2 regions of the Alkalihalophilus lindianensis genome follow, and region 1 is predicted to be linked to the other one. Evidence: a T-box and tRNA genes for the amino acid it is inferred to sense, from the RefSeq annotation. Region 1 holds a T-box; the other holds one or more tRNA genes.
The links. A T-box is a leader RNA that pairs with one kind of tRNA and senses whether it is charged. The one in region 1 lies ahead of ileS (isoleucine--tRNA ligase), so its partner is inferred to be a tRNA-Ile.
Positions count from the first base shown of each region.

Region 2: it encodes a tRNA-Ile, which carries the amino acid that the T-box ahead of ileS (isoleucine--tRNA ligase) is inferred to sense. The anticodon was not compared.

Region 1 is NZ_JAWJBA010000004.1:146,137-161,472, reverse strand. Features, by position in the region: gene ileS (isoleucine--tRNA ligase) at 1-1,620, opposite strand, end outside; T-box leader at 1,706-1,935, opposite strand; gene RYX56_RS13390 (DivIVA domain-containing protein) at 1,996-2,490, opposite strand; gene RYX56_RS13385 (YlmH family RNA-binding protein) at 2,649-3,422, opposite strand; gene RYX56_RS13380 (YggT family protein) at 3,434-3,688, opposite strand; gene RYX56_RS13375 (cell division protein SepF) at 3,716-4,162, opposite strand; gene RYX56_RS13370 (YggS family pyridoxal phosphate-dependent enzyme) at 4,181-4,864, opposite strand; gene pgeF (peptidoglycan editing factor PgeF) at 4,901-5,719, opposite strand; gene RYX56_RS13360 (YlmC/YmxH family sporulation protein) at 5,810-6,103, opposite strand; gene sigG (RNA polymerase sporulation sigma factor SigG) at 6,231-7,049, opposite strand; gene sigE (RNA polymerase sporulation sigma factor SigE) at 7,159-7,872, opposite strand; gene spoIIGA (sigma-E processing peptidase SpoIIGA) at 7,899-8,828, opposite strand; gene ftsZ (cell division protein FtsZ) at 9,020-10,156, opposite strand; gene ftsA (cell division protein FtsA) at 10,188-11,480, opposite strand; gene RYX56_RS13330 (small basic family protein) at 11,651-12,013, opposite strand; gene RYX56_RS13325 (DUF881 domain-containing protein) at 12,020-12,727, opposite strand; gene RYX56_RS13320 (DUF881 domain-containing protein) at 12,735-13,451, opposite strand; gene RYX56_RS13315 (cell division protein FtsQ/DivIB) at 13,435-14,220, opposite strand; gene murB (UDP-N-acetylmuramate dehydrogenase) at 14,359-15,276, opposite strand.
Region 2 is NZ_JAWJBA010000001.1:367,074-382,409, forward strand. Features, by position in the region: gene RYX56_RS02055 (metal ABC transporter permease) at 1-408, shown strand, start outside; gene RYX56_RS02060 (Fur family transcriptional regulator) at 398-811, shown strand; gene RYX56_RS02065 (DUF1540 domain-containing protein) at 945-1,163, shown strand; gene RYX56_RS02070 (hypothetical protein) at 1,218-1,802, opposite strand; gene RYX56_RS02075 (DUF4190 domain-containing protein) at 1,980-2,516, shown strand; gene ispG (flavodoxin-dependent (E)-4-hydroxy-3-methylbut-2-enyl-diphosphate synthase) at 2,587-3,690, opposite strand; gene yqfZ (protein YqfZ) at 3,799-4,176, opposite strand; gene RYX56_RS02090 (MFS transporter) at 4,299-5,516, shown strand; gene RYX56_RS02095 (DUF1002 domain-containing protein) at 5,649-6,542, shown strand; gene RYX56_RS02100 (NfeD family protein) at 6,816-7,463, shown strand; gene RYX56_RS02105 (DUF1189 domain-containing protein) at 7,469-8,248, opposite strand; gene RYX56_RS02110 (Na/Pi cotransporter family protein) at 8,485-10,110, shown strand; tRNA gene RYX56_RS02115 (tRNA-Asn) at 10,278-10,352, shown strand; tRNA gene RYX56_RS02120 (tRNA-Met) at 10,358-10,431, shown strand; tRNA gene RYX56_RS02125 (tRNA-His) at 10,469-10,544, shown strand; tRNA gene RYX56_RS02130 (tRNA-Ile) at 10,550-10,626, shown strand; tRNA gene RYX56_RS02135 (tRNA-Ser) at 10,641-10,733, shown strand; gene uppP (undecaprenyl-diphosphatase UppP) at 10,793-11,605, opposite strand; gene RYX56_RS02145 (superoxide dismutase) at 11,875-12,483, shown strand; gene RYX56_RS02150 (MFS transporter) at 12,932-14,227, shown strand; RNA gene ssrS (6S RNA) at 14,308-14,488, shown strand; gene RYX56_RS02160 (penicillin-binding transpeptidase domain-containing protein) at 14,564-15,336, shown strand, end outside.

The DNA of each region.
Region 1 (15,336 bases):
TTCTTCTAATACTGCCTGGTGCGAGGAACCTGAGTCAAACCACACATCCATAATATCCATCTCACGAGTGAATTCTCCATTAGGGCTATGTTCAGATGTAAATCCTTCAGGCAATAAGTCTTTTGTATCCCACTCGAACCAAATGTTTGAACCATGTTCACGGAACAATGCAGATACATAATTAATTGTTTCATCTGTAATAATTGGATCTCCATTTTCCTCATAAAATACAGGAATCGGCACACCCCATGCACGTTGTCTAGAAATACACCAATCGCCACGATCACGAACCATATTGTACAGACGTGTTTCTCCCCAAGTAGGAATCCACTCTACATCTTTGATTGCTTGTAATAATTCATTTCTGAAATTAGCAATAGAAGCAAACCACTGAGCAGTCGCACGATAAATAACTGGTTTTTTCGTTCTCCAATCATGCGCATAAGAATGTGTAATGAAAGTTAATTTCATCAAAGCTCCGACTTCATCCAGTTTTTCTGTGATCGGTTTATTCGCTTGATCATAAAACATTCCTTCAAATCCAGGCGCTTCCTCAGTCATGTTTCCTTTATCATCAACTGGGCAAAGAACATCTAGACCATACTTCTGTCCTACAATATAATCTTCTTCCCCATGTCCTGGAGCAGTATGGACACATCCTGTACCTGCATCTAATGTAACATGATCGCCGCACATGACGAGCGAGTCACGTCCATAAATAGGGTGCTCTGCAACCACATGTTCAAGTTGTGCTCCTTTAACGGTTTTTAGAACCTCAACTTGCTCCCACTCAAATTCAGCTTGAAGGGTTTCAAGCAGGCCAGCAGCAACCACGTACTTATGACCATTTGCTGCAACTACATTGTAATCAAGCTCAGGATGCACAGCAATCCCAAGGTTTGCTGGAATTGTCCATGGAGTTGTTGTCCAAATAATGATCTTCTCATCGCCTGCAAGAACATTTTTACCATCTTTCACACCAAAAGCTACATAAATAGAAGGTGAACGTTTATCATGGTATTCAATTTCAGCTTCCGCTAAAGCTGATTCAGAAGAAGGCGACCAGTAAACTGGCTTCTTCCCTTTGTAAATATAGCCTTTTTTCGCCATATCACCAAACACTTTAATTTGTTGTGCTTCATATTCTTTATCTAATGTTACATAAGGATTCCACCAATCACCACGAACACCAAGACGCATGAATTGTTCACGCTGGCGGCTAACTTGCTCACGTGCATATTTCTCACATAACTCGCGGAATGCTGCTACACTCATCTCTTTACGCTTGATTTTCCCATTCTTTGTAAGAGCAGTTTCAATCGGCAAACCATGTGTATCCCAGCCAGGAACATAAGGGGCATGAAAACCATTCATCGATTTATAGCGGACAATAAAGTCTTTAAGAACCTTATTTAGTGCATGCCCCATATGGATATCGCCATTAGCGTATGGCGGCCCATCATGTAATACAAATAGAGGACGGCCTTCTGTTCGTTTTTGAACCTCTGCATAAATATCTTGATCGCTCCATTTTTCTTGACGCTTCGGTTCATTGTTTGGTAAATTTCCGCGCATTGGAAATTCTGTTTTTGGCATCAATAATGTTTCTTTATAATCCATCATTCTTCCTCCTTCATTCTTTCTTACCAGAATGTCATCATTTAAGTAAGTGTATAGCATAAACAAAAAAATCCCCTCATCCCTAAGTAGGGACGAGAAGATTAACCCGTGGTACCACCCTAATGAAAAGAAAATCAGTGATTCTCTTTCCACTTCAGCACTCGTAACGTGAGTGAGTCGTTGCAGCCTACTAGATAGTCGTTCGGTGCAAAACTAAAGGGTGATGTTCAGCAGTGGACTCGTGTTCAGGCTCACACCATCCCTGAATCGCTTAACTAAGAACCAGTACCTACTATCCCTTATCATGGTCATATGCTATATAAGTAATCCTTATTATATGCTAGTTCTAACAGAACGTGCAAGGTAGTCTTTCATTTATGATTGGTTTTGTTCCAATTCATCCTCTTCACGTTCGACAAACTCATCCCAATCATCTGTATTTAACATTTCTAATTGGGCTTCAATTAGCATTTTGAAACGCATTTTATAGACAGAAGCTTGCTTTTTAAGTTCTTCCATTTCAATCATAATCTTACGTGATTTAGAAAGGGCATCATTTATAATGCGATCTGCATTTTTTTCTGCTTCCTTGACGATAAGCTGTGCTTCTTTTTGAGCGTTTCTTCTCACTTCTTCAGCCGTTTCCTGCGCAATAAGAATTGATTTGTTTAACGTTTCTTCAATGTTTTTAAAATGCTCCAATTTCTCATCTAGATCTGTAACACGTTCAAATAGTTCCTTTTTTTCACGCAAAATTGCTTCATAATCTTTTATGACTTGATCAAGGAATTCATTAACCTCATCCTCGTCATAGCCACGAAAGCCACGTGTAAATTCTTTGTTGTGAATATCTAATGGTGTTAAAGGCACAACTGCCACCCCCGATTTTAAACTTAGCTAATTTCGATCGATGTGATCATTGTCTCTCAGCTAGATCATTTCTCTTTTATTTCGACAAATAAAGAGGAAAACCTTTTAATTCCTTTAGGGAAATATTAGTAAATATCGTTCATTCTGAACTTTTCCCTTTACATTAACCGGCCATAACGCAGCCTGATTTTGTCTTTTTTTGTTCGACCTTCAAGCGAAACTATTTTACTTCGTCCGTGTCCACGGACTGATATGTAATCTCCGTCATTTACCAGGAAAGACACTTGATCGGTTACCCGCCAATTTACTTTCACTAGGCCTCTTTCAATGTATGGCTTCACTTTAGCACGAGATAGATGATATATTTCTGAGATAATGACATCAAGGCGAAGTGATGAGACTGTAGCAGTCTCATCTGTCCAATGATCAAGAGACTTCTTTAGATTACTAAAAGAGATAGGCTTTAATTGAACACTCGCCTTCCCTATCTTCATTACATTCAGTTCAACAAAGTCAGCAATTTCACTAGCTACTACTATTTGTACAAAATCATCCCCAACAACAATATCACCGAACTTTTCCCTTTTTAACCCTACATTCATTAGAGAACCTAATACATCAGAATGAGTAAGCGTAATGAATTTTGCCGGGTATTCAATTGAAAATAAGGTAAGTTCAAATTTAGAAGGTGCGATTTCTAAGTATGGCGGGCATAAGTAGGCACGCTTTCTTTCTGATGTAGGAGAACCACCAAAGAACTGATAGGCTACATCCTCATCATGTCCAATCACTATTTTTAAAATATCTTGCTCTCTTGGATCAAGAAAATCTGTTCGGCGTTCTTGATGCATCAAACCGACTTCTTCTTTCCATGACAACACTTGTTCAACAAAAGGTTTCTCTTCATCCCTAAAATGTTGAAAGATCGACATGTAAAAACTCCTTAACTAAAGATAGCAAGTACGCCTGTACTCGCTAAACGCAGTACAATTATTGCTACAATTGGCGACAAATCAATCATCCCAAGTGGTGGAATGAATTTTCTAAAAGGTTCTAAATATGGCTCTACAATGCTACCTAAAAATTGTCCAAACGAGGATTCACGTGCATTCGGGAACCACGATAAGAGAATGTAACCAATAATTAAAAATGAGTATATATACATTGCGTTATATAGCAATGCACCTATTGTTTGCACGAATCTTTCACCACCTTTACTTATACCTTAACGATCAAACTGTTCTTGCATCATTTCTGTAATCGTTCCTGAAACATCTACGTTATCTGGTGTACACAAAAAGATATTTTGACCAAGTTTTTGAATGTCTCCTCCAATAGCATACACTGTTCCACTCAAAAAATCGACTACTCGCTTTGCTTGATCATGAGAAACTCGCTGCAAATTAATGATGACCGCTTTACGGTTTTTTAAATGATCAGCAATCTCTTGAGCTTCATCATATGTACGAGGCTCAACTAAGATTACTTTTGCACCTTTTTGAACACTTTGCAAACTTACAACATTGGCTTGATTTGCTTGTTTGTCATTCCCTTTTTTTGATCGATGTGTTGGTTCGATTTCCTCATCCACACCCTCATGAACAACCTCTTCATATTCTTGCACGTCATCTTCTAATTCAAAAAAACGTTTAAACTTTTTTTTCATCCCCATCAACCGCCCCTCCTTTTTTTACTTCTCATTGCCCACTAATGCTGTACCAATTCGAACGAACGTAGCGCCTTCTTCAATCGCAATATGATAATCATTAGACATGCCCATCGACAACTCGGTACAAGGTGCATGTTTATATCCTTTTTCAGCAATACTCAACTGAAGTTGCTTTAACTTTTTAAATATCGGTCTCGTTTGTTCATTGTCTTCTACAAATGGAGCCATTGTCATTAACCCGATTACGTTTATAGAGGGATAGTTCGATAACTCTTCGATAAATGGCAATACCTCTTGTGGATGAAGTCCAGATTTTGATTCTTCTCCAGATACATTAACTTGAACAAAGCAATCTAATGTTTGTTTACCTTCTAATCGCTTGTCCACTTCTTTTGCAAGGGATAGACGATCAAGTGAATGTAAATACGTGATATGATCGATCACTTTCTTCACTTTTTTAGACTGTAGTGACCCTATAAAGTGCCAGGAAACGACATCACCAAGAGATTCTCGTTTTTCTTCTATTCCTTCTACTCGATTTTCACCGAGGTGATTAACGCCAGCATCAATTGCCTCTTGTGCTCGCTCTGTACTCACATATTTGGTTACAGCTACTATATGAACGGATTGAGAGTCTCGTCCTACACGCTCACATATGGAGGCAATTTCTGCTTGTATTTGATCAAAATTATCTTTAACTGTCACACTTATCCACCTTACCTTCTTCAGCTGTAAATCGAACTACATCAATCCGATAAAACTCATCATCCGCCCGGTTTTACCACCATCTGCACGGTACGAATACATTCTAGGATCATTGGCTGTGCAAATTGAAGAAATGAGTAGTTGTTCTCGTTTTAAACCTGCTGAAATGAGTAACTCCGCATTTAACAATCGTAAGTCGAGTTGATAGCGACCACGCTCATTTTCTGTGTAGATCTTCTTTTCTACAGCTTCTGGAAAAACCTTTAAGACGGACTCAATTGGAAGGTCATCAACTTCGTATGCATTTCCACTAATACAAGGAGCAATGGCAACTTGTATGTCCTCCAATGGAACTCCTTCACGGTCTTGCCATAAAGAAATCATTTTCGGGCCAATTAATTGTACTGTTCCCTTCCACCCGGCATGGGCTACACCAATAATTCCTTGGTTCTTTGCATAAAAGATGAGAGGCACACAATCAGCATACAAGCTCGTAAGTAAAATTCCACTTTCTTTTGTATAGAGGCCATCTGTAGCACTTATCGCATCTTGTAAGGAACGAGATCCTAACCCTTGATGCTCTTTTGTCACCTTTTTAATGGTTGCTTTGTGTACTTGTTCTGAGCCCACCCATTGATTTAATGGGAAAGAAAGAGCTTCCGCTATAAGCTCACGATTTTTTTGGACATCTTCATCAAGGTCATTTACATGAAAACCCACATTAAGTGAATCAAAAGGCGGCTGACTTACTCCGCCCTCTCTTGTTGTAAATCCGGCAACAAGGCTAGAGTTTTCTTTTTGCCAACAATCAATTGCTAAAAAAGTAGATTTTTGTTGGATAAATGGTTCTCCCATTATGGTCCTCCTCTATACTTGTTGCTAACAACATAGTTTGATTCTAGTTTACCATAATTCACCGCTTACAAGAAACGACTTTATTCTTTTTCATCGCCTTCTCGTTGTCGTTTGTTGACTATAATTTGGCATAGGTGGTCTAAGACTCTCCGGCACCTCCACCAAAATAACATCTGAACCAATTCGAATAATGTTTTTCCACGGAATAATTACTTCTTGTTCTTCTTTTCCAAATAAACCCATCATCTTCCCCGTTCCATTAATTACCATGGATTCTATTGCTCCTGTTGTTAAATTAATATCTAAGTCTGTTAAGTGACCTAACCTCTTGCCATTCTCCATGTTCACAATATCTTTAGCTTGCAAGTCTGATATTTTCATCATCATTTTTCACCTCTTTATCTCGTTTGCGTGCTATTACCCATTATATGTCTTGACTTCATTTATTTATGAACACGTATTTACAATAAAAAAAGATCCCAACGCAATTATGCGTCGGAACCTTTTTTCTCTAGCTTTGAGCATGTTTATTCATTTGCTGGATAGCAGCCTTTTCTAACCGAGAAACTTGTGCTTGTGAGATGCCAATTTCATCAGCTACTTCCATTTGTGTTTTCCCTTGGAAGAACCTCATATTTAATATCATTTTCTCTCGATCATTTAATCTGATCATTGCTTCTTTTAAAGCGATTTCTTCAACCCAGTTGACATCTTTATTACGCTCATCACTAATCTGATCCATAACAAAGATCGGATCTCCCCCATCATTATAAATAGGTTCAAACAGAGACACTGGATCTTGAATAGCATCAAGAGCAAAAACAACATCTTCCTTTGGCACATCTAATACTTTTGCAATTTCTTGTACAGTTGGTTCATTTTCTCTCTTCTTTTCAGCCATTAATTGATCTCGGACTTGCAAAGCTTTATAAGCAATATCTCGCAAGGACCTTGAAACTCTAATTGGGTTATTATCCCTCAAGTAACGTCTTATTTCTCCGATGATCATGGGTACAGCGTAAGTTGAAAATTTAACATTCTGACCTAAATCAAAGTTATCAATTGATTTCATTAAACCAATACATCCAACTTGAAATAAGTCATCGACGTATTCCCCGCGATTGTTGAAACGTTGAATGACGCTTAATACTAAACGCAAATTCCCATTTACTAACACTTCTCTTGCACTGTCATCACCACTTTGTAACTGAGTAAAAAGTTCGCGCATTTCGGTGTTTTTTAATACTGGAAGCTTTGATGTATCTACACCACAGATTTCAACTTTATTTCGTGTCAATTCTTTCCCTCCTAACGCGGGAGATGATGTCAAGTAAAGTATCTCCTTTGAAGGGAAAAATATGCACAAGCTAAAATCAGTCTTTTTTGACTATATTGTTCAGTCCTTGATACGTAACGAACGCTCCTTTAAAAATATTTTTTTAAACCATTTTATTAAATTCTTTTTGCAATCGTTTAATTATTCTCTTTTCTAATCTAGAAATATAGGATTGGGAGATCCCTAGCATATCAGCAACATCTTTTTGCGTTTTTTCTTCCTCACCTGCAAGTCCAAAACGCAACTCCATGATTTGCTTCTCTCGTTCATTCAATGTGTGAAGAGCTTTCACTAGTAATTTCCGATCGACTTTTTCTTCAATTCCTCTTGTAATAATATCTTCCTCTGTGCCTAATACATCGGAGAGCAATAATTCATTCCCATCCCAATCAATATTTAAAGGTTCATCAAACGAAACTTCTGAACGCGTTTTATTATTACGTCGCAAATACATGAGAATCTCATTTTCAATACAGCGAGAAGCATATGTGGCAAGCTTTATTTTCTTTTCAGGGTTAAACGTATTGACTGCTTTAATTAACCCGATTGTCCCGATACTAATTAAATCTTCTATATTGATGCCTGTATTTTCAAACTTCCTTGCTATATAAACGACTAGGCGTAAGTTTCTCTCGATTAACATCGAACGTACAGCCTTATCCCCAGATGGGAGCTTCTTAAGCAAGACGGCTTCCTCTTCTTTAGATAAAGGAGGAGGTAGAGCTTCACTTCCCCCAATATAATAAATTTCATCAGCCTTCATTCCAAGCTTGTGCATAATGCGATACCATATAAGTCTTAGTTTTAATTTCAACATTTACAATCTCCTCCTTTTAGATGTGGTTAGTTAGCAATGGGGGTACCTGGCGGACGTAATACTAGTATAGGGTGTATGATACTCCGATAAGAATCGTCAGGAGATAAGGCACGATCTTGAAGGCCTATTAAAACATGCTTTGTTTCATACACTTGTCCATCATGTTCCACCATCACGGACTCTGGCTTGATCGCTGTCAGAAAAGGTGTAGATTGTCCAATTACTTTGTAAGGAATGATTTTTGTGCGCTTAAGCCATTCATCTTGAATATCACTTTCGTTATCCCCGTAAACGTCTAAAGTGAGGATCTTAGAGATGGTCTCTTCTCCAAAAAACTCATATAAAGTAGAAGCTTCAATAATCATGACTGGGGCACGCGAAATCGGGTCATGAAGTTTATTACCACTATCAATAAGTCCACTCACTTTGATGATTTGACCATTTAAATAGATCGTGACTGTTGCTAGCTGATGATAATCAATTTTTTTGATTTCCATTGTCTCAATGCGATGTTTAGAAAAGAACCAAACAAGCGGGAAACCAATGACAACGAAAACCCAACTGATCCCACTTCCAAAACCAGCTGCAGCAGGAGAAGAAACAGCTTCGAGAAAATCAACTTCTGTTTTCCAGAAATAGTGGAGGGCAAACAGTCCACCACCAGTCATAAACGTCACAAAATAAAACATAAGCAGACTTTGAAAAAAATAACTCCATCTTTTAAAACCGAATGCGATTAATACAATAAAAATAGAATAGATTGCTTTCATCCAAGGTTGATAGAACCATCCACCGAGGGGAGTAAACATTAAAAAGACAATCATTGAAGCAAATAGAGCGCTAAGAATAAAGCGTAACTGAGTAAACCTTCTTTTTAAGGCAATAGCCGTCAGTGTGATTAACAAATAATCTATACACAGATTCAAAAACCATATTACGTCCAGATAAAGAGTCATCGCATCCCTTCTTACCAAGGTTTTGAAATAAGTATATAGTAAAGTCTATTAATTAGTCTGTCAGTTCATGACGAGAAAACCTATGTAATTTTAAGAGATTTTCACAGAAAATGTCTATTAAAAAGAGAAGGGGTTTTTTAAAAGTCGAATAATAAAAGCCTCAGCACAAATTGTGCTGAGGCTCTACATTATTATCTTGAACGATTACGACGATTACGTAAGAAGGTTGGGATATCAAGTGTATCCTCTTGTGGTTGTTGCGTTGGTTGGCTGAACCTAGATTCTTTCTGTGGCTCTTCTTGTTGTGGCTTGCTTTGCTGTTGTTGCTGTTGTTTCATTTGGTTTTGTGGAGTTTGACGCTGAGGTTTGTTTTCAGTGTCATCAAATCCAGTAGCAATAACAGTTACCACAATCTCATCTTTTAGATTCTCATTGATTACAGAACCAAAGATCATATTAACTTCAGCATCAGAAGCTGCAGAAACAATCTCAGCTGCCTCGTGAACTTCATAAAGGCTTAAGTTCGATCCGCCAGTAATATTCATTAATACGCCTTGTGCTCCATCTACAGAAGTTTCTAGCAATGGACTTGAAATGGCTTTTTTTGCAGCCTCTGAAGCACGGTTTTCACCTGTTGCAATACCAATACCCATTAAGGCTGATCCTTTATCAGTCATGATAGTCTTCACATCAGCAAAGTCTAAGTTAATTAAACCAGGTACTGCGATTAAATCGGAAATACCTTGTACACCTTGACGTAATACATTGTCCGCCTCACGAAATGCTTCAAGCATTGGTGTGTTTTTATCGACGATCTCAAGTAGACGGTCGTTTGGAATGACAATTAGTGTATCTACTTTTTCTTTTAATGCCCCAATTCCAGTAGCAGCTTGATTTTGACGCTTACGTCCTTCAAATGTAAAAGGACGAGTGACAACACCCACTGTTAATGCGCCAATTTCTTTTGCTACTTCTGCAATAACTGGCGCAGCACCTGTACCAGTTCCTCCACCCATTCCAGCAGTGATGAAGACCATGTCTGCTCCTTGAAGCACTTCTTCTAATTGTTCACGACTTTCTTCAGCAGCCTTTTTCCCGATTTCAGGATTAGCACCTGCTCCAAGTCCTCGTGTTAACTTTCCACCAAGCTGAAGTTTCGTTTCCGCTTTTGATAAATGTAGTGCTTGAGCATCTGTGTTTACAGCAATAAACTCTACACCTTGTAGTCCATTTTCAATCATTCGGTTAACGGCGTTACTACCTCCGCCACCTACTCCGATGACTTTTATTTGTGCTAATTGATCCATATCCATTTCAAATTCCAACATTTAAGGTCCCCCTAATCAGACTCGTTCACTATTATTCAAAGAACACTTTAAACCAATTCTTCACTTTTGATTTTGTCTTTGGTTTATCTTCTGTTCTTGTTTGTTCTTTTTCAGCTTTCTTACTGCGCTTATCTTGTTGCGGTTGCTCAGGTGCCTGATAATCAGCTACAGAAGCTGCAATTTCTTTCCCTTGAATCTTTACATTTTTGTACGCAAATTGGATAAGTCCAACACTTGTCGTGTATTGTGGTTCACGTACACCGATATAATCCGGTATTGCCACTCGGACATTGCCTTGCAGTAATTCCTTGGCCAATTCGAGCACACCAGGGATCATAACTGTTCCACCTGTTAACACATATCCACTTGGGAAATCGCGAAAGCCTAGTCGCATAATTTCTTTGTAAATTAATTCAAAGACTTCTTCCATACGTGGTTCGATAACATGTGCCAGATCATATTGGCTAAATTCATCCTTCTCTCCACTTCCGATCGCTGAGACGCTAAAGCGCTCTTCATTAGAAGCTTCATCAATAAAAGAGTGACCATATTTCACTTTAATACGCTCTGCTTCTTCAGTAGAGACCCTAAGACCAATGGCAATATCATTCGTAATATGGTCTCCACCAATTGGTAAAACCGACGTTGATTGAAGTGTACCTTGCTCAAATACAGATACAGTCGTTGAACCTCCACCAATATCAATTAAGCAAACCCCAAGATTTTTCTCATCTTTAGAAATAGCAACTGAACCAGATGCAAGTGGTTGAAGACAAATATCAGCGATTTGTAATCCAGCGCGCTCTACACATCGTAATAAGTTATGTAAGATGGTTTTTGATCCTGTAATAATGGTTCCTTCCATTTCAAGCCTAACACCAATCATGCCTCGTGGGTCATTGATTTCATCTAGGCCATCCACAACAAATTGTCTAGGGATCACATCAATAATCTCACGCTCTGGTGGGATAGAGACGACTTGGGCCGCATCAATTACTCGAGCAATATCTTCATCACCAATTTCTCTATCAGGGCTTGAAACAGCTACCACACCGTGACAAGGTTGAAGTTGAACATGGTTCCCATTGACCCCAACTACAACTTGTTTAATCGAGAGTCCAACCATCCTCTCCGCTTGTTCAACTGCTCTCTTAATCGAACGAACAGTTTCATCAATATCGACAATGGCTCCTTTTCTAATACCTTCAGACGGAGAATTACCTACTCCAATAATATTAATCGTACCGTTGGCCACTTCTCCTATGATTACTCGGACATTGGATGTACCGATGTCAAGACTTACATAGATTTCATTGTTGTTCAATCTGTGGCACCTCCTTATAAACTAATACCGTTTCAATGTTTCATAACTTACTACTTTAAAGTAACCGTTCGCGAAAAGTTGAATATAAAGAAGTATTCAACATCAAGCGCTGTTTTCCTTTTAAAAACGCTCATTTTCTTTTTTTTTCAGTCATTTTGAACTTCTTTTGATTATGAAGCTTGTCCTTCGCTTCTTTTAGCTTGCCACTTTGATAATAACATACGGCGAATGACAGCGATATTATTAAAAAGACGAACACCAAAAGCAAAGATTGCTGCTAAGTATAAGTCTACACCAAGATGAACCCCTAGAAAAGCCAAACCTGCAGCAAGTAAAATATTAAAGAAAAAGCCAGTGACAAATACATTTGAGTCAAAGGTCTCCTGCAGGTGCGCACGAATCCCGCCAAATAAAGTATCTAGTGCAGCCAAAACGGCAATAGATAAGTAACTTGAATACTCAGCAGGTACTCTAAATTCGGTCATTATACCTAATATAATTCCAAGAAGTAACCCTATTATTGGAAGCCACATAGATCGTTACCCCTCCTTCACTTCTTCCATATACCTTACACGAGGTGTTTGGTCGTATCCAGGTAAGATCAAGTCATCTACTTGCTCTACCGTTAAAAGAAAGCCATCAATCTCAAAATACTCTACAGACTCTGATACAACCATACGATTGTGCAACCGCTCTGGATCATCAGTTAACACTTTAACCTCAAGAGGAAGGGGAGGTAGCCTGCGATAATTTAGATGCGTAATGCCATTTACATCTCGAAATGCTGAGGTAGAAATTAATCTTTCATCAGCTACAGCAATACTGTCCGCTCCATTCACATTTAACTCATTAATTAAATAACGAAATCGTTCTGGTGTAGGGGTACGTCTCATATGGTTTGGCGAGAGTTCATCGTAAAAAGGTTCAATCGTCATGACCACTCCCGCACCTCTGACTTCGGTAAGTCCTGCCTCAGTGCGGAGGTCAGCAATTTGTTGATCTAGGACAACATCTATATTTTCATGATCCTCATCAAGTGTATGACCATACTGCGCAAGTAAGTCTTGCGCTTTTTTGATCTCAGAAGCTAGTTGTTGCTCCCTCTCTCTTTCTTGCTCAACCTCATTACGTAACTCTCTAATATCCCGAGTATCCCTAACCACAGGCTCCTGGGTTGTTTTAAATTGAATAGCTAGCATAAATCCAATCACAAAGGCAACAAAAGTAAATATCCACTTTCGATTCATTCTTTTGTCACCCACCCTCTGTTAAATAAGGGTCAAGTTCTATTAACCCTTGTTGCTGAATGCGCACACTTATACCATCATTTAATAACTGGTCTTTAACACCACCAATTAATGAAATGGCTTGTTCAAATTTTTCACCATCACCGATGGCCGTTACGACAAAAGGTGCATAGGATGTATGGCCATCAATAATAATTACAGGCCCTGCACATTGAATATAGGACTGGTGAGATAGGCGATGACCATTAATAGCAATGGCTTCAGCGCCTGCCACAAATAATTCATGCACGACTTTTTGAACATGGATTTCGTGGACAATATAGTCATTAGGGTTCGAACCTTCTGGCACATAAGAAGCATCTTCTAAAGAAACCTCTAAACCAGGTCCTTTTACCGGTACATTTCCTACCACTTTACGTAGACGGTCCAAATCCTCTAGTAAATTCGTTGTACGCAATTCTTGTTCAGCACTTTCTGAAGCTAATTGCTCTTCTAATAACCGAACCTCACTTTGGTACTCTCGTAATTCATCTTGCAATACTTGGTTTCTTTGTTGAATCGTTAATATTTGGTTACGAAGCTCATCCTCATGCCTCCACTGCCTTTCATAACCAGGTGTTAATTCAGCCTGTCTCTCATTTGTTATCTCATAGCTCAGTGCTAGAATAAAGCCAGTTACGAGCAGAACGAAGGATAAGATTGCATGTTTACCCTTCACCTTCAACTTCAATATCTTCTTCCTCCTCAAGATCAAAATCCTCAAAGTATGGGCTCATTTTCATATGAAGAATTCCTCTACGGATCGGATCAAGTTCACGGACAATGGATGGGTAAGGTCTCATTCGTTCTGAAAAATCTTTAATAGTAGAATGAACTTCCAATCCATCATTCATATGTATGATCACTTCGTCTGACTCCGTTTCAGTAGGAGCATAAAAGATTTCTGACATCCGCTCAATTAATTGCTCAGGAGTGCTCATTAACTCTCTTGAAAACTCTGTTAATGCTTCTCCTTGCTCCCAATCAATTAGTATAGGTGCATCCGATGGGAATTGATGTCTTGGTAATTCACTTAGAAATGTCCCGCTTTCTAATAGTGGATAATATTTACCATCAACATATAAATAACCAATTCTAGAATGCTCTTTAATAGTTAGAACCACTGTTGTTGGGAACTTTCTACTTAGCGATACATCCGCAACCTCCGAAAGTAGGAGAAGTTGATTACGAATGGCTTCTTCTTCAAGATTCCACATGCTTGTCCCCGTAGATAATTGAGAAGCTTCAATAACTTGTTCATCTTCTACTAAAAAATTACCCTCTACTTCGATAGATCGTATATGACTTAAAGGAGACTGAAAATAAACCATTAGCAACAATAACAAAAAGAAAAGTGATAAAAAAAACAGCAACCGACGATTTGCTCTTCTCTTACGTTGTTCTTTTAAAGTAGGTATCCGCTCATTTATCGTAACCACTTTTTCATTGCTCATCGCTGATCCCCCGATTATCGTCTCCGATACGATAGTATAATAATCCTCTTCTCCCCCTGAGTTTTTCAGAAGAAAAAGAGGAAGTAATGATTACATTTGTTTAATTATACCATAGTCATCAGAGAGATTCACTGCTGTTTAAGGGGTTTTCAGCTTTCTTCCAATCATTTCTACTTCTGTTTCCATATCAATGCCTTTTAACTTTTTAATCGTCTCTTTCGCATGCTTGATTAAATTAAGCACATCTTCTGCTTTCGCATCCTCAATGTTGACGATGAAATTAGCATGCATCTCAGATATTTGAGCACCACCGATCTGGTAACCCTTTAAGCCTGCTTCTTCAATAAGGGCTCCAGCATGGTTAGGCAGCGGGTTGCGAAACACACTCCCACATGTTGGATGACTCCATGGTTGTGTTTCACGACGATAGTCTTTATTTTTTTGCATATGTTTAACGATGTCTTCCTTTTCACCTTTTTGCAATTTGAATACTGCCTCTACACATATGCCTTCTTCACGTTGTAGTCGTGAGGTACGATAAGCAAATTCCATATCATCAGCGTCGATCCATTCTAGACGACCGTCTGGATACAAGACGCGCGTCTTCTTTAGAATCTTTGAGATATCTGCGCCATGTGCCCCTGCATTCATAAAGACCGCCCCACCGACTGAACCAGGAATTCCACCTGCGAATTCCAGTCCAGATAATCCTTGACGACTAATTACGGTAACTAACTTAATCAGTGGATAGCCGCCTCCAACCGTAATCTCATCATCATTAATTTCTAAATGGTCCAGACCACGACCTAATTTAATGACTACCCCTTCAATTCCCTCATCAGATACAAGGAGATTTGACCCGCGACCAATCGCTCTAAAAGGTACTTGTTCCTCATTTATAATAGCCATAGCTTTTATTAAGCCTTCTACACTACCTGGCTCAATTAAAACATCAGCTGGCCCGCCAATCTTCCAAGTAGTATGTTGACTTAGAGGTTCCCCAATTTTCACCGTACCGACCTCTGCATCTTTTAACTTCTGAATCACCTGTTCCATACCTACATCCCTCTCTTATCCATTCCAACAATCATTATTTATTTATTTCATCTTATGTGA
Region 2 (15,336 bases), on a different contig from region 1:
TTGATCATGGTTCTCCTATTCTATAAAGAGTTCATTTCAATTTCCTTCGACCAAGAATATGCCACCGTTTCAGGGATTTCCGTTCGACTCATGAATCGAATCTTTGCCGTGTTAGTTGCATTTGTGATTGCCATGTCAATGAAAGTGGTTGGGATTCTTCTTGTTGGAGCAATGGTTGTTTTACCGGTAGCAACGAGCATCCATGTTGCTAAAAGCTTTAAGCAAGTCGTCGGGTATGGAGTTGGATTTGCTCAATTGGCGATGTTAAGTGGGATTTATTTTTCCTATCAGTTCAGTATTGCGACTGGAGGAATGATCGTAGTAATAGGCTTGCTTCAGTTAATAGTGGTTATGATAACAAAGAAGGTTGTAATAAAGTGGCAAGGGAGGGATATACGTGAACATTGATCAAGCGATGACGGCTTTAAAAGATAAAGGATTTAAGCATACGGACAAGCGTGCAGATATGCTTCGCTTATTTTCAGATGAGAAACGGTATTTGTCAGCAAAAGATGTCCTTGAGCACCTTCAAGACGATTATCCAGGACTTAGCTTTGATACAATCTACCGTAATCTTTCGCTGTTTGCTGAGCTTGAAATTCTAGAGGCCACGGAGTTAGAAGGAGAAAAACGCTATCGATTTAGTTGTTCCACTACTGAGCATCACCATCACCTTATTTGTCTTGAATGCGGGAAAACAAAGCATATTCACAGCTGCCCGATGGATTCTCTGGAGGCAGTATACCCTGATTTCGAAGTGACAGGACATAAATTTGAAATTTACGGTAAGTGTCAAGAGTGCAAAGCCTAATTTATATAAGGTCAAGATGATTCAACCTGCAAATTCTACTCCTGTTGCAGGTTTTTTTATTGGGTAGACCACCAACTACTGACAGGTGTGAGGGAAGAAAATGATCACATCCTAATGATAGGAGGGGATGACGATGGCAAATCCGGTTGTAAAATGCAACGTTGCAAACTGTACGTTTTGGGGAGAAGGAAACCGATGTCAGGCTGATTCGATTTTAGTGGAAATCGATAGTCACGCAGAACGCAACTATCATATGGAAACTGGGGAAGAGCCATATGCGGATGCCCTGCATCGTGATGCTGCTAAAAAGAGCGAAGAGACCTGTTGCCATACCTTCCGTGAGAAAGAATAGCTAAAAAAAGAAGGCGAAACATTCATGTTTCGCCTTCTTTGTCGTGGGGCTTCATTATTTTTCTGCCACTTCAAGTATCCATTGGTCGACCCATTCCTTAGCTTCTTGCCAAGTGTAGGCACGGATAACATTATCAGGTGCTGAGAGTCGGTTGTATGGTGTATCCATTAAAATAACAGGAATCTTGAATTCCTCGGCAATCATCACTGCATTATCGTGTTTATCTTCAAAAAAAATATCTAATTGATGCTCACGAACAGCTTCAAGCTTATCGTGTTTACCAACAAGCTCAATATGATCAAAAGGCACTTGGTTCGTTTCAAACCAGCTTTTGGTAATATCATTGAGGTGTTTTCTTCTTGCTGTAATGTAAATCAAGTCATGTTGCTTCGACCAATTGTGTAAGATCGATTCCGCATATGGTGCTAATTTTGCTTCTGTATAAATAGTACCTTCATGCTTAGTCATCCATTCCCAGAATTCCTGTTCTGAAATATTGAGAATGGATGTTAAATCATACTGGGTTAAATCATCGAGTGTGAGCGACTGGTTAAAATGTTTATTTAAATGTGGGACAAATGTATTAGGGTCGGTTACAGTACCATCAATGTCCAACCCAAAACGTTTCTTAGCTGACATACCTTTCACCTCTTAAAAATATTGTTTTACCTATGTAGTTAATCTACCCTTACCTTACACGAAATAAAGGAGATAATCTAGGTCATTTCCTGCACTTGTAAAGATTAACTCCTATATTTTTACCGTATGGCGTCATACTATTACTGCTCCCACAAAATTTGAAAGTGAGGGATTCGTATGGCAGATGATAAGCATCCAAAAGATGAACCCATTCGCTTGTTGGATGAGGATGATCGTTCTTTAACGCTTGTTAACAACCACGTTGAAGGACGAGATGATGACCGTGACCTCTCACTAGCTTTATCGAAAGAAGAAGCAGAGGCAGAAAGTCACGCAGAGGTAGAAGAGGAGCCTGTTAATACGGAATATCCACTTCAACCAAGTTTCCAAGAAGAAAACGCAGCTGAATATGCAGCAATAAATGGAATGGCTGGAGCACGTCCGTTTGATGAGAATCAAACCGTTGAAGCCTCTGAAAGAGAGGAAACAGCTATGAGCAATGAAGGCGACGTCACGGCTGGCCGTGGAGTTGGAACATTTGCGATTGTTCTTTCCATTTTGTCGTTATTCTTCTTACCAGTATTGCTTGGAGCAGCTGGGATTGTTATTGGTTTTGTATCACGTCGCATTGGCTCTACAACGCTTGGTAATTGGGCGATTGGGATCGGGGCCGTGTCGATTTTAATGACCGTCTTTTTCTCGCCATTCTTTTAAGCATGGTGAGTGTGGGAGCGCGGAGTAGGGTTGTTTCACTCCATAAAAAAGAAAGCATAAGCCTTGTGGCTTATGCTTTTTCTAATTGACGTTGTGCTTCAAAATATTCCTCAGCAATTTTGTCAATCTCACGCTTTAATTCTTCAACCATTGTTTCTTCAGGTACTTTGCGGACAATTTCGCCTTTCATGAAGAGTAAACCTTCACCTCTAGCACCAGCTATACCGATATCTGCTTCACGTGCTTCACCAGGTCCGTTTACTGCACAACCAAGAACAGCTACTTTAATTGGCGCTTTAATCGTTGAGATGTAGTCTTCAACTTCATTAGCAATGCTAATCAAGTCAATTTCAATACGTCCACAAGTCGGACAAGAAATTAAGGTTGCTGCATTAGCGGCAAGACCAAATGACTTAAGAAGTTCACGAGCTACTTTTACTTCCTCTACAGGATCTGCACTTAATGAAATACGAACCGTGTTACCGATTCCCATGTTTAAGATTGCACCAAGCCCTGCAGCACTTTTAATCGTGCCTGCAAATAAAGTTCCTGATTCGGTAATTCCTAAATGAAGTGGGTAATCAAAGGCTTTTGCTGCCTTTTCATACGCTTCAATTGCCAAGTTTACATCCGATGCCTTCATTGACACAATAATGTCATGAAAATCAAGATCTTCTAAGATCTTAATGTGATGAAGAGCACTTTCAACCATTCCATCTGCAGTCGGATAGCCATACTTTTCTAAAATACGCTTTTCAAGTGAACCTGCATTTACACCAATTCGAATGGGAATGCCTTTTGCTTTTGCTGCTTTTACAACAGCTTCTACTTTTTCGCGGCGACCAATATTACCAGGGTTGATACGAATCTTATCAGCGCCACCTTCAATTGCTTTTAAAGCTAATTTGTAGTCAAAATGAATATCTACAACAAGCGGAATTGAAATTTGTGCTTTAATATCAGCAATCGCTTCAGCTGCACGCATATCAGGGCATGCAACACGAACAATTTGACAGCCGGCTTCTTCAAGTCGTTTAATTTCAGCAACAGTTGCTTCGACATCATGTGTTTTCGTTGTTGTCATACTTTGTACAACTACTTCATCATTTCCACCAATCGTCAAATTACCGACCTTAACGGGACGAGTTTTTGTACGATGTGTTAATTCGGTCATTGACCAATCGCTCCTTTTATAACAAAAATGGTGATCCACTTTTGTCTAGTCTCTCATGAGATACGTATTCATTCTATCAATCATGGTTTCAATTTGGCAAGAAGAAAGTCATTGATTGGCGTAATAAGGAAATTTATACGTTTCTCCGATCTGAATCATTTCCGGTTCTATCCCTTGATTAAGCTCCTTAAAATCAAAGATTACTTCTTGAATCGAAGCAGGAAAGGGGACAATTCCTTCGTGCAGATGTTCTACAATTGATAAAACGGTATAACCAGGCTCTACCATCACTTCTACATAGGGCTCGATGATCTCTGGTGTGGTTACTTCTATATCACTTGTCATAACAGTATCAGTATTTGTTACTTCCTCTACAGGCTGAGTGGAGGTCGATTCTAGGCCGTTGGGTAAAGTACCTATCGTAAGATCATAATAAACACTATAAAGGATAATAAGTACAAGTAAACCAAGTCCGATCCGTTTCATGCTTGTCCCTCCTAATTAGAGTGCTTACACTCCTTCTTACAGTAAGTGTATGTTTCTTTTGGGAAAGTATGACAAGCATGTGAACAATTTTTCATTACATAAAACAAAGGAAAGTGAATAAAATGAATCAAATCTCTGCTCGTCCATCCATTTTGTTACTTGTTATAGGATTATTACCAATCGTTATGGTGCTTGGTAATTCAATGTTTATTCCTATCCTTCCATTTATGCAAGTGGAAATGGGGATTACGACTGCACAAGCAGGTCTAATATTAACGATCTTCTCAATCCCGTCTGCTCTTTTTATTCCGATAAGTGGGGTTTTAAGTGATGCCTATGGCAGAAGGAAGGTCGTAATGGCCTCTTTAATCGTGGTGATGATCGGTTGTATACTCTCGGCCTTTGGAGCAGTGTATCAGTTGTTTGGATGGGTGCTTGTCGGTCGATTTATTCAGGGGATTGGTGCTGGTGGAGTAACACCGATTGCTATGGTTTTAGCTGCAGATGTGTTTTCGTCTGAAAAAAGAAATCAAGCACTGGCTTCCATTGAGAGCTTCAATGGCATTGGAAAAGTAGTCAGCCCTATTATTGGTGGGTTGGTATTAATGGGTGTATGGTATTACAGTTTTGTTGTTTATTTCGCGGTAGTATTATTTGCTTATATCGGTTTTTATTTATTCATCCCAAAAACGAAACGAGCGAATGTAAGGAGAGCGCGCGCCCCATTTAAAGAGAGTGTAGCTCTGTTGAAAATGGAACGAGAAACGTTGCTTCCGATCTTTACAGCAAGTGGGGTTGGCATGTTTTTGTTGTTTGGATTTTTATTTTTATTATCCTATGAATGGGAACAGGGAGTGGATAGTAATGGCTTGGTAAAAGGATTCATTTTAGCGATGCCTTTACTCGTTTTAACAGTAACTTCTTTATTGGTGGGTAAGTACGGGTTGAAAAATAGCGATCAAACGAAAAGAAGTATTATATGGGGGTTACTATTCGTAACCGGAAGTGTGGCAGGCTTTATATTTTCAAGTCTATTTATCGCCGATTTATTATTAATTAGTATGCTCGCTTTAGGGTTAGGGTTTTTACTGCCAGGCTGCAGTGCGTGTGTAGCCCTGGTCGTCACGCCACAAGTTAAAGGAATGGTGTTCTCTATTTATTCAATGATTCGTTTTCTAGGAGTAGCATTTGGTCCTTACTTTTTTGGCCTTTGGATGGTAGATCGAGAGCAATTAGTGTTTAACGTACTACTTTTAGCCGGTTTGACATGCGTGGTTTTACTATGGAATTGGACCTGTTTACCAATTGGGAAACGATGTGAAACCCATCAAACTTCATGAGATTGATAAGGAAATAAGTCTAAAGTCCCTTTTCTTTTTACTGTAAAAATTGTTTCCTAATGAGTAGAGCATTCGTTATATAGGGGAATGCCATTGACTGTTTTTACGGTCAAAACAAAGGAGTCGATTAGATTGAAACACACTTGGAAGAAGTTATTGTCGCTTGTACTTGTGGTCTCGCTAGTAGTACCAACCGTCCTTCCATCACTTGCTCTTGCTGATGCAGCACCAGGAGATGTGATCGTGACATTAGGAGAAAATTTATCTCCAGCAGAGCGTGAGAAGATCCTAGCTGAGATGAACGAAACGGAAAATACAGAAATCATTACAGTTAGTAACCAAGAAGAAAGAGAATACTTGGGTGATTATATTAGTTCCTCTCAAATTGGAACACGTGCACTTTCCTCAACAAAAATTACATTAGCCGAAGAAGGATCAGGAATTAATGTAGAAACTAACAATATCACGTGGGTATCTGAGGGGATGTATGCCAACGCACTTGTTACAGCAGGGGTTGAAGATGCAGATATTTATGTGACAGCACCATTTCCGGTTTCAGGTACAGCGGCACTTACAGGGTTAATTAAAGCTTACGAAATTGCAGCAGAAATTGAAATTCCAGAAGAGCAAAAGCAAGTAGCCAATGAAGAAATGGTTCGTACAGCAGAACTTGCGGAGTCTATCGGAGTTGAGGAAGCTACAGAGCTTATGAATCGCATTAAGGAAGAGATTGCGAATAACCCAGTGGAGTCAGAAGAGGACTTACGAGAATTAATCCGTCGCGTTGCAGCTGAATTAGGAATTGAACTAACCGAACAAGAATTAGATGGTCTCGTATCTTTATTTATGCGTATGAAAAACTTAAATATTGATTGGAACCAAGTGCAAGATCAAATTTCAAAAGTACGAGATAATTTAGGTGACTTTTTAGCACGTGAGGATACACAATCATTTATTAGCAAAATATTAGAGGTTATAAATCAGTTAATTGAAGCCATTAAAGGTTTCTTTACTTCTGAAGCGTAAGAGAGGGATGTTCCCTCTCTTTTTTCTTTGGAATTCTTTTACACAGGTCGACAAGTTGTAGTACGATGTATGTAGGCAGGGAGTACGTTTGGGGGTTCTGTTTCTTTTCTAACAGTTTTTTTTTCTTGTACTTTTGTTTTCGGCTTTCTCAATATCATCACCCCCTCGTACCATTAGGGTGAGCTTGAAACTGTTCTTTTTATTCATTTTTAAAAAATCTGCAACAATTTCTTCATTCATTCGTATATACATAAAAAGAGGAGGGACGAACATATGGAGTGGCTTGATTCAGCAACAATAGGATTTTTTGTTGTGTTTTTAGGGACGCTTTTCTTATTCGGGGAGCTACTGGTTCGAATGAGAGGGTTATTTGCGGTCTTAGGTGTCGCTATTATGGCTATGTATTTCTCGTACCATTTAGCAGGAGATGTTGGATTTTGGGTAGTAATTCTTTATGTGTTAGGGTTAGTCCTTATTATCGTTGATGGCAAAGTAATCACAGATGGAACCGTGGCTTTGTTAGGGGTATTATTAATGATTACAGGCCTTGCTCTTCCGGCTCCAGACCTAATTTATGGCATTCTAGTTTCAATGGGATTTTTAGTTGGTGGTTTTAGTTCTGGATTATTCTTAAAAGTATTTCCATCTAGAGATTTATGGGCGCGTTTGACGTTAAAAGACCGACTAACTGGAGATATGGGGTACAATTCCCTAAGAGAAGACTATCGCGAATTAGTCGGAAAAGAAGGGATGACACTAAGTGCATTCCGTCCAACTGGAACGGTAGAGATTGAAGATAAACATTATAGTGCAACGAGTGGTGGCCAATGGCTTGAGGCGAATATGCAAGTTAAAGTCATTGATGTCGATGGCACCCGCATAGTCGTGAAGCGTATGAATGATCAAAAAACAAGCGAGTAAGCCTATTACGGCTTCTCGCTTGTTTTTCTTTTCGGGATAGGGATCGAAAAAAGCGCGTACAGCACCATCGTAAGAGTGGCAATAAGTAAGACATAGGCTGGAATGCCACCTATTAGTACATCGACCCAAGCAAAAGCGATGACCGGCATTGTCATGGCGTAGGCCGTGATAAGCCACATATGTCGATATTGAATGTTTTTTCGTTTCCCTCTAAATAATAAGCCGACATAGCCAAAGATTGTTACCCCTAAAAAAGCCACTCCCAACAAGCCGCTATAGATGAGTAAGGAAACAATCAGCAATAATAAAGGGAGGAACCCTTTCACATCCCCAATACGCTCGGTTAGCTCTTCATCTGTTACTTCTTGTAAGCCAATTAGGACATATGATACCGAGTGAGTGGCTCCGTAACGAAACAATAGCGCCTCTTCATGACGAAAAACAACGCCTTCCCCAAGCTCCGCTAATTCAGTACTCGATAATTCATTATGAGGATCTAACACAAATACTCCTTCATTTAATGAGTAATTAAGATAAGGCTCATTAAGATCCGCTTGCAATTTCCCATCTTCTAATGAAAATGAAGGGAGGTCCTTTTCTAAGCTTTCTTCTAATTGACTAATACTAGATGTATAAGTCATCCATAGTGACAAAATAAACGGGATACAAGCAATAAAAATAACTGCTAATACATGAAAGATGGCTTTAGTAATCGGTTGGAATCTGCTATAAGCTAATACTTTCTTGTCATAAAAACTCTTATAAAAAAATTGAAGGCCGTTCATAAATAATCTCCTCTCACACCACTCCATATTTTAACGAAAACTGCTACATTCAACAAGTTTCAAATCAGTGAACAGCTATAATTTTCGTTAGATGGGGAAGTTCAGAAAAAAAATCAAAATTCATATTTACAAAACGTTCATAAATGCTTAATAATAGACAGGGTGTCATTGTTGAGGTTTGTCGAAAGTCGAAAAATTAAATAAGACTGACTTTCTAAATGAGGGGATGAGATTAAGTGGATTTACAGACACTTTTGTTCATGTTTTTTGGAGGCCTTGGAATTTTCCTTTTCGGTATTAAATTCATGGGGGACGGTCTTCAAAAAGTAGCAGGGGAGAGACTGCGCGACTTATTGGACAAGTTTACTACGAACCCTGTTATGGGTGTTTTTGCTGGTTTGTTTGTAACCGTGTTACTACAAACGAGTACCGGAACGACTGTTTTAACGATTGGCCTTGTAAATGCTGGATTTATGACATTAAAACAAGCAATCGGCGTCATTATGGGTGCCAATATTGGAACGACGGTAACAGCGTTCATTATTGGAATTAAAATCTCAGCCTATGCTCTACCAATTATCGCAGTTGGGGCAGCTTTAATTTTCTTTATTAAGCAAAAGAAAGTAAACAATTACGGCCAAGTTATATTTGGATTTGGTGCCTTGTTTTACGGGCTTGACTTAATGGGAGAAGGATTAAAGCCGTTACGTGATCTTCAAGCTTTTGCAGATTTAACGGTGCAAATGGCAGATAACCCATTGCTTGGGGTGTTAATTGGTACAATCTTTACTGTATCCGTTCAAAGCTCAAGTGCATCAATTGGGTTGTTACAACAACTGTACGATCAAGGTGCAATGACATTAGATGCAGCTCTGCCTGTATTATTTGGTGATAACATTGGGACAACGATAACAGCCATTCTAGCTGCTATTGGGGCGTCTGTTGCAGCAAAACGCGCGGCGTTAACGCATGTAATTTTTAACTTGATTGGTACGATTATCGTTTTGATTGTTTTACCTTTCTTCTTAAGCCTGGTGAGCTTCTTGGCACTAGAATTAGGATTGAACCGACCAATGACGATTGCATTTGCTCATGGTATTTTTAACGTTTCCAATACGTTGATTCAGTTACCATTTGTTGCATTACTTGCAGTGATCGTTACAAAGCTTGTACCTGGTGATGAATACAACATCGAATACAAAGCAAAGCATTTAGATCCACGCTTTATCGGAAGATCACCTGCTATTGCACTTGGACAAGCGAAACAAGAAGTGCTACGCATGGCCGATTTTTCTGAGAAAGGGTTAATTGAAGTCAGTCAGTATTTAGAAAATGGACAAAAGCGTCACGCTGAAATGGCTACTCAATTTGAGAGTGCGATTAACAATCTAGATAGAAAAATTACAGAATACTTAATTCAAATCTCCTCCCGTTCGCTATCTGATCAGGATTCAAAAATGCATTCTATGCTGATGGATACCGTTCGTGACATTGAACGTATTGGTGACCATATAGAAAATATTGTGGAATTGAAAGATTATCAAAAAACACAAAAAGTCGTGATGTCTGATACGGCATTAAGTGATTTAAATGAAATGTTTGAATTGACCATTTCGACGTTACAAGAAGCGATTTCGTCACTAGACCTAGGTGATACGGATAAGGCTCGTTCTGTTCTTGAAAAGGAAGACCTGATTGACAAGATGGAGCGTAAACTACGTAAGCAGCATATCCAACGTGTAAACGAAGGAAGATGTTCTGGTGGAGCTGGTATTGTCTTTGTTGATATTGTTAGTAACTTAGAGCGTATCGGTGATCACTCTGTAAATATTGCAGAAGCAGTGATTGGAGAAATACGCTAATAATGGGAAAGAGCAGTGAGTATTTTCACTGCTCTTTTTTTTAGTTCGTGCTATAATAGACAAGCAAGTAGGACAAAAAGAAAAAATTCTAAGAAACAAATAAAAATTTAAGAAAATCTATTGACTTAATCGCAGTAGATTGGTAATATAATTCTTGTCTTTAATATTCCACAGTAGCTCAGTGGTAGAGCAATCGGCTGTTAACCGATCGGTCGTAGGTTCGAGTCCTACCTGTGGAGCCATATTTGGCGGTGTAGCTCAGCTGGCTAGAGCGTACGGTTCATACCCGTGAGGTCGTGGGTTCGACTCCCTCCGCCGCTATTTTTTTAAGAATTACATCTTTACATCTTTACATATGGCGATTGTGGCGAAGTGGTTAACGCACCGGATTGTGATTCCGGCATTCGTGGGTTCAATTCCCATCAGTCGCCCCATATGAGGACCCTTAGCTCAGTTGGTTAGAGCACTCGGCTCATAACCGATCGGTCGTAGGTTCGAGTCCTACAGGGTCCACCATACTTTTTCTTTGCGGAGGAATACCCAAGTCCGGCTGAAGGGATCGGTCTTGAAAACCGACAGGCGGGTTAAACCGCGCGGGGGTTCGAATCCCTCTTCCTCCGCCATATTGAACTTAATGATTGAGTACATAAAAAAAGGCAGCTGATATTCAGCTGCCTTTTTGTTACGTTAAAAAGATCCAAGTGACTAATCCGAGGGAAACACAGTAAACGGCAAAATAGCTTAGCTTAGCTTGTTGGACCATTGAAATAAGCCATTTGATTCCAATAAGAGCAAAGAGAAAAGAAGAGATAAAGGCAATCCATAATTCATTATTTATACCATGTGAAAATTGTCCGATAAGCTCAGGCAGTTTTAAGAGCGTAATTCCAGTGATGATTGGGATTGAAAGTAAAAAGGAATAACGTAATGCTGTTTCTTTACTTAAGCCGCACCATAATGCTGCAACGAGGGTACTACCAGCACGAGAGATACCTGGAATAACCGCGAGAGCTTGCCCTAGTCCAATAAAGATCGCATGTTTCCACGTCATTTCACTTGGTCCACGCATCCCTTGTGAGACCCCGTGCTCAATTAAAATTAAAAAGATACCTGTAATGATTAGAGCCGCACCAATCGTCGCTGTATTGGTAATTGACTCAGCAAGCCACTCTTCAAGTAATTTTCCAACGACCATGGTAATAACAGTTGAAACAAGCATTAAGCTTACAAAACGAAAATGACCCGCCTGGTTTACGTCTTTTTTAATAATGTATGAAAGGGAACCCTTAACGAGGTTCAATAAATCCTCTTTAAAATATAAAAGCACAGCTAGAAGAGATGCTAAATGTAAAAAAACTTCAAAAGTTAAATCGACATCGCCTGTATTTATGTGTAGTAACTTCTCAAAAATAACAAGATGAGCACTACTTGAGATCGGTAAAAACTCCGAAATCCCTTGTATAAAGCCAATGAATAACGCTTCTAACCAAGACATAATAGCCTCCTTTTAAACGAGTTAATTCATCATATGGGACAAGTGGAACTTTTATGAATCTCTCGTTTATTATTAGGCATGTAGGGTATCGTATAAATGTCACGGTATTTGTGATTCGACAAGTCTTTTTTATTGCAAGAAAGTGAAGATTTTGGTAATGTAGGAGACGGACAGACTTAGGAAACATTCATGTTGATTAAGTCGTTGGCCTTTTGGGAAAAGAACGTCCCAAGTTACAATTGTATTCATTATAAGGAGGAGATTTTGAAATGGCTTACGAATTACCACAATTACCTTACGCAGCAAATGCTCTAGAACCTCATATTGATGAGCAAACAATGAATATCCACCACGGGAAGCATCACAACACTTACGTAACAAAGCTTAACGCAGCTCTTGAAGGACATGATGACCTTCAAGGTAAAAGCATTGAAGAGCTTGTAAGTAACCTTGATGCAGTACCTGAAGACATTCGTGGTGCAGTACGTAACAACGGTGGCGGACATGCTAACCACACATTCTTCTGGCAAATCCTTTGCCCGAATGGTGGAGGCACACCAACTGGCGAATTAGCTAATGCAATCAACGAAGAATTCGGTAGCTTTGAAGCATTCAAAGAAAAGTTTGCAGATGCAGGTGCTAGCCGTTTTGGATCTGGTTGGGCATGGTTAATCGTTGATGGCGGAAAACTTGCTATCACAAGTACTCCAAACCAAGATACTCCACTAATGGAAGGTAAAACACCAATCCTAGGACTTGACGTTTGGGAGCATGCTTACTACCTTAACTATCAAAACCGTCGCCCTGACTACATTAACGCATTCTGGAATGTAGTTAAATGGGACGAAGTTGCAAAGCGTTACGAAGAAGCTAAATAATGATTCATAAAGCAAAGCCCCAGTGGCTTTGCTTTTTATTTTATGAAGGGTGGGGGTGCGAGAGTGTCAGGTTCGCACATATAACAGGCCTTCGCACATATTATCAGGAATTCGCACATGTAACAGGCCTTCGCACATATAAATCGTTTTTCGCTCCTATAATTAAGAATCCGCCCATAAATCGATCAACGCCGCACATATATGAACATTTACGCACATAACACATGGAAATCCGCACATAACACCATTTTAGCTAAACAGCCATTTCCGCGTTTATCTTTCTAGCTTCAATGGCTAACTGTTCGAGGTCTTTTCATTCTAAAACTGTTTGGCAAAGAGCGCCAAGCCACTTTAAGCCTGAAAATGACGCAGCTAAACAGCCATTTCCACTTTTATCTGCATAACGGATTTTTGTTAAGACACACTACTGAGTAAGGTGGTGGAGTCGGTGAAGAAGTCCGTAATTCAGAAATTGATCGGCGATATAGAAGTTACAAGGGATTTGGTCCTTCTCCTCACAATAGGAGGATTGTATGCACTGAGTATTGCGCTATCAAACACGTTCGTGAACGTCTATTTGTGGAAGCAATCAGGGGAATTTATTGACTTAGCTCTCTACAATTTAACAGCCGTCATTTTTCAGCCTTTGACGTTTATTTTAGCGGGGAGGTGGGCTAAGAAAATTGACCGTGTGATCGTGCTGCGGCTTGGGGTTATCTCATTATCTGGTTTTTATACAACAGTCTTATTATTAGGAGATGTAGCAAACCATTACTTAATCATTCTAGGGGCTTTACTTGGAATTGGATTTGGTTTTTATTGGTTAGCTTTTAATGTCTTAACGTTTGAAATTACTGAGCCAGAAACACGTGATTTCTTCAATGGATTTCTGGGACTCCTAACATCATTTGCTGGGATGATTGGGCCGATTGTCTCTGGTTATATTATTACGAGAATGGAGAAATTCACGGGATACTCGGTCATCTTTGGGATTTCATTAAGTCTGTTTGTTGTTGCTGTTTTAATGAGCTTTTTATTAAAACGACGAGCAGCAGAAGGGAAATTCTTCTTTAGAAGAATTTTAGCTGAACGAAAGAAGAATCCGAATTGGAGGCATATCTTACATGCCCATTTCTTTCAAGGGTTGCGTGAAGGTACGTTTCTATTCGTCATTGTGGTCTGGGTATATATTGTAACAGGAAGCGAGCTGGCAATTGGCACCTATGGACTGATAGCTTCTGCTGTACAATTTATCGCCTATTATGCTGCTACACGCCTGATTAAACCAAGCTTTAGAAAAAAAGCGATTTTAATTGGGGGCTCCATTTTATATGCGGCCATATACCTTATTGTCTTTGATATTTCGTTTGCGAAATTAATTATGTATGGAGTGGTAATTTCGATTGCTTATCCAATGTTATTAGTTCCGTATATTTCACTTACGTATGATGTGATCGGAAAAGGGTGGAAGGCAGCGGAGATGAGAATTGAATACATCGTCGTACGTGAAGTGTTTTTAAATAGTGGTCGGATTGTATCTGTACTAACATTCATTGTAGCAATCCTTTTGTTCCCTGAGGAAAAGAGCATACCTGTTGTATTAATGATTCTTGGTATTGGCCATTTCCTTATTTATTTCTTCGTGCGACATGTACGTTTTTCAAAACCAAATGGGGGAGAAAGTTACAGTTTTGCACGTCAGAAAAATGGCGATGGAGGCAGCACAGGTGGGACGACAGTTTAATGTGTCGACATCGTGAATTGATGTTCAATTCTTTTGACAAGCTACTTCATTATGATATAATGAGCTTAACTTAAAAAACAGATTGCCTGCCGTGTTAGTGAGCTTCTTATTGTTTCGAACCTTGTGTTTTAAAAGGGAGTTCTACATCGAAGTGGTAACAGCAAGCCAGCTTGTTCTGGACGCTGAAACTATTTCTGCGAACACCCACCTACTGAAGTAGGTTCATGAAACAACTGAAGCAACGGCATACGCGGGTATATATTTTAAAGTGAGAATTAGACACCTACTTAGGTGTCTATTGTCATGTATACACATAAGTTAAGAGGGGATTTGTGTATGGGGAAAAATAAACTGAAGAAAAAAGGACATGTTCCAGCGAGACTCAATATGCTATTCTTTGCCGTTTTCATTCTTTTTTCAGCTTTGATCTTACGACTTGGCATGGTGCAAATTGTACAAGGGGAAGATTTTGAAAAAATAATAGACCGGACAAGCCAAACAACAGCTAGAATCGATGCACCTCGTGGGTTGATGCTTGATCGTTACGGTCATACAGTTGTAGACAATCAATTAGAACTATCTGTTACATATACGAATCCTTCTAGAGGGACATCCTCTGAAACGATGCTTGAAGTAGCAAGAGACTTATCTGAATTAATTGAAGTTGATACGAGTCGGATCACCGAACGTGATCGTAAAGACTTTTGGTTATTGCTTCAAGATAGAGAAAGACGCTTTGAGTTAGTAACCCAAGAAGAAAGAAGTCAGTTAGAAAGTCAGTCTGAGCAGTATCAATTAGAAATAGAACGCATTACAGAAGAACATTTAGCAGAAATTTCAGAACAAGATGAACGTGTCATGGCGATTTTTAGGGAGATGTCACGAGGGTATGCAAACACTCCGCAACGAATTAAACGCGGAATTACAGATGAAGAAGCGAATATTATTAGTGAAAACTTAGATCAATTGCCAGGCATTGATATTTTACGTGATTCACGCCGTAACTATGTGTACGGAGAAGCGTTTAGAACGATATTTGGTTCAACTGGATCGATTCCACGCGAGCAACTTGATTATTTTTTATCAAGAGGTTATGACCGCTCCGATAT